3 regions of the Anaerostipes sp. AF04-45 genome follow, and region 2 is predicted to be linked to each of the others. Evidence: riboswitches for the same ligand, from Rfam matches in the RefSeq annotation. Region 2 holds a riboswitch; each other region holds the start of a gene.
What was found. A riboswitch is a leader RNA that binds a small molecule or an ion and turns the genes downstream of it on or off. The one in region 2 is predicted to bind cyclic di-GMP.
Positions count from the first base shown of each region.

Region 1: linked by a shared signal. The riboswitch ahead of DWV34_RS05055 (hypothetical protein) and the one ahead of DWV34_RS15385 (MSCRAMM family protein) in region 2 are both predicted to bind cyclic di-GMP.
Region 3: linked by a shared signal. The riboswitch ahead of DWV34_RS00065 (Ig-like domain-containing protein) and the one ahead of DWV34_RS15385 (MSCRAMM family protein) in region 2 are both predicted to bind cyclic di-GMP.

Region 1 covers NZ_QTXQ01000003.1:7,461-9,647, reverse strand. Annotated here, with positions in the region: gene DWV34_RS05055 (hypothetical protein) at 1-1,190, opposite strand, end outside; cyclic di-GMP riboswitch class I at 1,367-1,451, opposite strand; gene DWV34_RS05050 (energy-coupling factor transporter ATPase) at 1,577-2,187, shown strand, end outside.
Region 2 covers NZ_QTXQ01000014.1:6,497-8,683, reverse strand. Annotated here, with positions in the region: gene DWV34_RS15385 (MSCRAMM family protein) at 1-888, opposite strand, end outside; cyclic di-GMP riboswitch class I at 970-1,062, opposite strand; gene DWV34_RS15380 (hypothetical protein) at 1,111-1,692, opposite strand; gene DWV34_RS15375 (AbrB/MazE/SpoVT family DNA-binding domain-containing protein) at 1,834-2,097, shown strand; gene rsmI (16S rRNA (cytidine(1402)-2'-O)-methyltransferase) at 2,158-2,187, opposite strand, start outside.
Region 3 covers NZ_QTXQ01000001.1:18,360-20,546, reverse strand. Annotated here, with positions in the region: gene DWV34_RS00070 (DMT family transporter) at 1-640, shown strand, start outside; cyclic di-GMP riboswitch class I at 739-824, shown strand; gene DWV34_RS00065 (Ig-like domain-containing protein) at 914-2,187, shown strand, end outside.

The DNA.
Region 1 (2,187 bases), on a different contig from region 2:
CCGGAAGCGGTACCCCCTGCAGTTACATAGCCGTATATACTGGAACAGTTGGTCAGATTGGCAGTGATACTGCCGGAAACATCGGCGCAGGCATGATTACTCGCATCCCCGCCGCCGTGGAAGATCATGACTTCATTTCCGCTTCCTGCAAAGGAAGAGGTGATGGAGCCGCAGCTTGCATGAGCGTTGGCTCCGCTGGCATAACCGCCCGAATATACTTCACGGATGTCTACACTTTTCATTGTACAGGAAACAGAACCAGATACATCTGCGGAGGCTTTACCGTCCCCGTTTGCTGTGGCATAGCCGCCTCCGCGCAGAGAATATGTCCTGCTCGTGACACTTATGTTTACTGAGGCTACATCCGCTGAGGCATTATATGCTCCGGTGGTATACGCATAGCCGCCTCCGTATAGGTTGCCATGGTTGCTGGACGGGACAGAGGGAATGTCAACAGTAACAGATCCGGATACATTGGCACTGGCATTTCCCTTGGATGCATTGGCATATCCTCCTCCATACACTGAAGAAGCATTCACAGTACCTGAGACTTTAATGGAGACATTTCCACTTAGATCCGCATTTCCGGTACCATCGGAAAAACCTCCTCCATATATTCTGGACACCTGTACATTTTGGATGTCAATCGTTACATTTCCTTTTGCGGGTTTATTTTTTCCTCCGCCATAGATTGTAAAACCGCTCGTAACCGATGTGTCAGACAGACGGGAATTACCGGAGGCATCAAAGACATAGGCTTTGCCGTCGGAATCCTTCTTGATCACGATGGAAGTGCCCTGAGCATAGAGTGTACTGCCTTCGATCATGATTTCCTGATCACTTGCAGCAGTTTTTTTCATTTTCACGTCTTTTTCAGATACTCCTTCATTGGAAATTTTGGCTGCAGCTGAGTTTTGGGAATCTGTCGTCTCTTTCTTTGAGGTCTCGGTAACCTCTGGTTCAGGCGCTGCAGTTGTCTGCTGACTTTCGGCTGTCTCTGTCGGCCTGTCAGCAGATGCAGGTTTTTCTTCCTCAGATGCAGCCACATTCTCTGAAGAGGATGCCGCCTGAAGGTCCTTCTTTGCTTCCAGCGGTTCCTCCGCTGCATAACTTAAGTTGCCCAGAGTTGCAAGGCCGAGTGCAAGAAATATTGCGGTTAGCCACGCAGCAGGCTTTTTCAAGCGTTTCATAGTAATCTCCCCCTTATTTGATATGTTGTCATGATACTAAAATAAAAAACTCCGGCGGTATCCTGCCGGAGTCGATTTTATCTTAAAAAATGCAACGTAAGTCAAACTGCATAGAAAATATGCAGTACAAAATCCATCGAGAGGGCTATGAAAGTACAATAGTCCCGTAGGTAAAATGGAGCAACCAGCTGCCGTACCAGTAAATGGTTTAGGCCCTTGGCTTTGCGTCACCGGATTTCCCCGGTTTTGCCAAAATATAAAGACCATTTTAAGCGGTGCTTATTTCTACCCTAAGTATATGGTCTAACAGTAGGAATGTCAATGAATACCTATTGTTTCCAGAGAATTTTATTGATATAATGGAGCATATGTCAAAGGAGAAACCAATGTCAATATTACAGATCAAAGATTTAATTCATCAATATATAACGTATGGGGAGAAGGAAGAGGAAACTCAGACAATAAATGCCGTAAATGGTGTGGATATGTCGGTGGAAAAAGGGGAGTTCATTGCCATTCTTGGACACAACGGCTCCGGCAAATCTTCCCTGGCAAAACATATCAACGGACTGCTGCAGCCCACATCCGGCTCTGTTTGTTTAAAGGGTATGGATACAAGAGACCATGAAAAGCTCCTGAAGATCCGCCAAAGTGCAGGCATTGTATTTCAAAACCCGGACAACCAGATTGTCGGTTCTGTAGTAGAAGAAGATGTAGCCTTCGGCCCGGAAAATATCGGCGTTCCCACAAAAGACATCTGGAGTCGCGTGGCAGGGGCACTGGAGGGCGTCGGGATGACCGCTTACCGCAGTGCAAGCCCCAATCATTTATCCGGCGGACAGAAACAGCGCATAGCCATTGCAGGGATCATGGCTATGGAACCGGAGTGTATTATCTTGGACGAGCCCACCGCGATGCTGGATCCTAAGGGAAGGCAGGATGTTTTGTCCCTGTCCAGGGAACTAAACAAAGAAAAAGAGATCACGATCATTTTAAT
Region 2 (2,187 bases):
TTCCAGATTATTGTCTCCCTTATCCGGTGTGGCAATGACCGTCCATGTGATGGTCTGGTCTTCTCTGTTCAGCGTTCCCTTTTTCGCTACTTCAGGGCTTTTCTTTTCCACTTCCGGTTTAAAGTCAGTCTGATACTCCTGCCCGAATCCCTCAAGTTGTCCCAGATCGAAAATAATTGTCTCTTCTTTTAACTGATCTGCGTCCACGCTGCAGCTAATCTCCATGAACCCTTCAATATTAGATTGAGTCAGCGTTTTTGGAAATTTTACTGTGATGGTTGCATTGTTGTTTACGGTCCAGTTCGGAACTTCCTCTACAGCGCCTGCCTGTTGCTTATTTAATTTCTGCGCAGCGCCGCTGAGACCATCTAACTGGAACACGTTCGGCATTTTCAGAATATAAGTGGATCCTCCCTGAATGGTTTCCTTATTCGGAATTTTGAACTCATATCTGATGATCACATTGCTGTCTTTTGTGACAGGATGAGACTCCGTGAACGGATTTCCTAAATGGTCTGTAAATGCAAATTTAGTTAAGTATTTGGTGAAATCGCCGTTTGTCACCACAGGATCTGATCCCTGTTTTACGGACTTTACGGCTGTTTTTTTCTGAATTGCTGTGACAGATGCAGTGCTCTCGGCCTTTGCGGCTTCTGTATTACTCTCTGTTGCGGCCTTTTGCTCTGTTGTGACAGATTCTGTGGCCATTGCAGCTGTTTCCTCAGTTGCTAAAGAAGCCTCTGTTGTAGAAGTGATCTGTTCTGATGCAGTTTCTGTTTCCGCCTCCTGTGCATGGACATTGGTGAACGCACCATTCCCTGCGATAAATGATATCGTCAGCACAAAAGCCGCAAGAACTGCAAGACTTTTTCTTACCTTTTTACTCATTTTCATACCCCCATTTATTATTTGAAACAAAAAAGACTGAGTATCCAACGGATTCTCAATCTACACATAAATAATAATTTATGAGGCAGCTGGCTGGCACGATCATACTCCCTATACGATATAGCCCCTTTAGCTTTGCGTCACTGCCTTTCGGCAGCTTTGCCTATTTATTTTACTCTTTCTAAACCTATATTCTCATCATATACAAATTGTCTCTAAAAATCAAGTGCTTTTCTGAAATTTCTCGATGATCTTTGCAAAGAGAATTCCTACGATCGTGGAACAAAAGGTTGCAACAATGGCCGGCGCAACAATCGCGGTCGGATTCACACTTCCGTACTGGCTTCGGAATACGATGATGTTGACCGGAATCAGCTGTAAAGATGAAATGTTAAGAATCAGAAACATACACATTTCCCTGGTGGCGACACCTTTGTGCGGATTGATCCTGTCAAGGGCCTTCATTGCCTTGATCCCTGACGGTGTTGCGGCCCATCCAAGTCCCAGAAGATTAGCCACGATATTCGTGCTGATGTATTCCTTTGCCTCCTTATCCCTCAACCTCGGAAACAGAAGCTTTAAAAAGGGCGCTATGAGTCTCTCAAGCTTTTTTACAAGGCCTAAGGAGACTGCAACGTTCATAATCCCGGACCATACCCCCACGACCCCGAACATCAGGATACAGAGTTGTACAGCTTCCTTAGAAGAATCCAGAATCGTGTCTGATACGGCATTCAGATTACCGTTTATACTTCCTATTAATATACCTGCTAAGATTAAAATACTCCATATATAATTGATCAAAGAAAAACTCCTTTTTCGTTCTTAGTGTATCCTATTCTTTTCCCCATAAGAATATGCTTCAAAGCCCGGATTTGACAAGCTTTGTGAGGTATGATATTGTTAGGTATAGTAGTTTACTAATTTGCAAGGAGGGAAGCGAATATGAAGAGTACAGGTATTGTAAGAAAGCTTGATGAGCTGGGACGTATTACTTTACCAATTGAGTTAAGACGTAATCTGGATGTGAATGAGAGGGATCCCCTTGAGATCTTCGTTGACGAAGATACGATCATATTGAAAAAGTACAATCCAGCAGACATCTTTACTGGCGAAATGGATGATCTCGTTGAGTACAAAGGCAAGAAAGTGTCAAAAAGTTCTATCATTGAATTGGCGAAACTTGCTGGTTTAAATGTTGCAGAATAAAGCAGTGGGATATAGTGAAAGGACATATGCTGGATGATATGTCCTTTTTTTGATGTTATTTTATTTCTTATACCGGAGAAGCTCCTGATA
Region 3 (2,187 bases), on a different contig from region 2:
TCTTCAGACGACAATCCAGTATTATTTCTTTTATGTGGGACTTGCGCATACCACGGGAGCCAAGGGGTCGATTATCAACTCATTTACAGCATTCTTTCCGGTAGTTTTGGCTCCGTTCTTCTTTAAGAGCGACCGGCTGACGGCGAAGAAAATCATAGGATGTGCCGTCGGACTTTCCGGCATCGTCCTGATCAATCTGAAAGGAGGGAGTCTCGGCGGATTTGCCTGGAATGGAGAAGGATTCATTGTACTGGCAGCACTGTCACAGAGTCTCGCATCCATTTACAGCAAGAAACTGGCACAGACGATGAATGTGATGCTGATCGCCGGATATCAGCTTCTGCTTGGAGGAAGCCTGCTTTTGATTTTTGGATATGCGGGAAACGGAACTTTGACATTCCAAACAAGCGGACTGATCCTGCTTCTTTACATGGCTGTCCTTTCTGCTGTTGCATTCAGCGTCTGGACCTGGCTTTTATCCCATTATCAGGTCAGTTCCATTTCCATCTATAATCTGCTGATTCCGGTGTTCGGAACACTGCTTTCCGGCCTGCTTTTAAAAGAAAACGTCTTTACTGCGGTTAATATCGCATCCATTCTTCTTGTATGCGGAGGAATTGCTGCAGTGAATAAACAGTAGGCAGCATGTTTTTCGGAAAAAGCCATATGAATGTTGTATTCATACGGCTTTTTCATTGTAACAGTTTCTGGGATGAAGTATATTAGAAGAAAGGAATATTACATATTGGGCAAAACAGGTGAAAGCCTGCGGCGCAAAGCTAAAGGGTCTAAGATTTTATTGATTATGACAGCCAGCTGCAGTTTTTATGCATTGCGTTTTTAGGACAGCAATGCATTTTTTATTTAATGATTATATGGGGACATTCACAAATATATTGAGGAGGGGACTAAGTTGAACTTAACAGGATTTAGAAGGATCACAGCTTGTTTCCTTGCCGCAGTCATGGTATTTTCAATGCTGTTTCAGACAGTGAAAATATCTGCGGCGGGAAGCACCGTCAAATCATCAGGCCTTAAGACGGTCTTTCTGACTGGATCAGACGGATATCCGTCTGGAGACGGCAGTACAAAGGAGCAGCCGCTGCATGATATCAATGCGGCATTTCGGGCTGCAGCAGACGGAGGAACGATTGTCATTATTGATTCCTATGTGGATCAAAAGGGGATTACAACGCCTGAGGAGAAAAAACTTACAATCCGGGGAGAACATCCGAGCGTATCTCTGACTCTCCGTTATGGGATAACTCTGGGGAGTGATCTGAAGTTTGACAGGATCAAACTTGAGACTACTTCTGTTGATGAGGAGGCCAGGCGTTTTTATGTCAATGGATATTCGTTGACCCTGACCGATACGGTCCAGTGTTTTGTGAATGAAAATGACAATCAGAAAGCCTATATTTATGCGGGAAGTCCGGACACCACAGAAGTCTCAGGGCGGAGGGCAAGGATTGATGTGGGCGGCGGAAACTTTGCCGGAATATACGGTTATGGGAAAAACGGGGCAAAAGTTTTGGAAGGAACAGAGGTTACGATCAGGGACAATGCCCTGACCGACCGGCTGGACACGGCATCCGTTGTAAATATCTATACAAAACAGAATCTCAGGGAGGCAGCACGGAATATTGACCTGCTGAATATTGCCGCGCCTCTTAACACATATAACCTGTTTCAGGTTAAAAATGTGACTCTTAGCTCTATTCTGACGATGGGCACTAACGGCGGAACCACGCTGGAAGGGAACCTGAATATGAAGGGAGACGCCAATCTGGACATCAGCTCTGATCTTTATGTCAAGGGGACGGTAAATGGCTCGGGAACGATCACTCCATGGTTTAGGGGACAGGTAGTTTCGGAGAGAAAAGATTCAGACGGACGTCTGTCGTTTTCAAACGATGTGAATGCATGGGAGATGCGCACAGAGGAGACGTCATCAGGGAAACGATGGTTTGCCGCGCCAAAAAATAAGGAGAGTGTGTATTTTATTGACGGAACATCGGGGAACGACGGGAATACCGGGGAGTCGGCAGACCAGGCATTTGCATCTGTACAAAAGGCTCTGGAGGCCGCCAAATCCGGGAAACAAAACATATCCTTGATTATCTCGGGAGACACGACAGTCGATGAGCCGCTGGAACTTTCCCTGCCGGGACATACGTTTTCAATTTC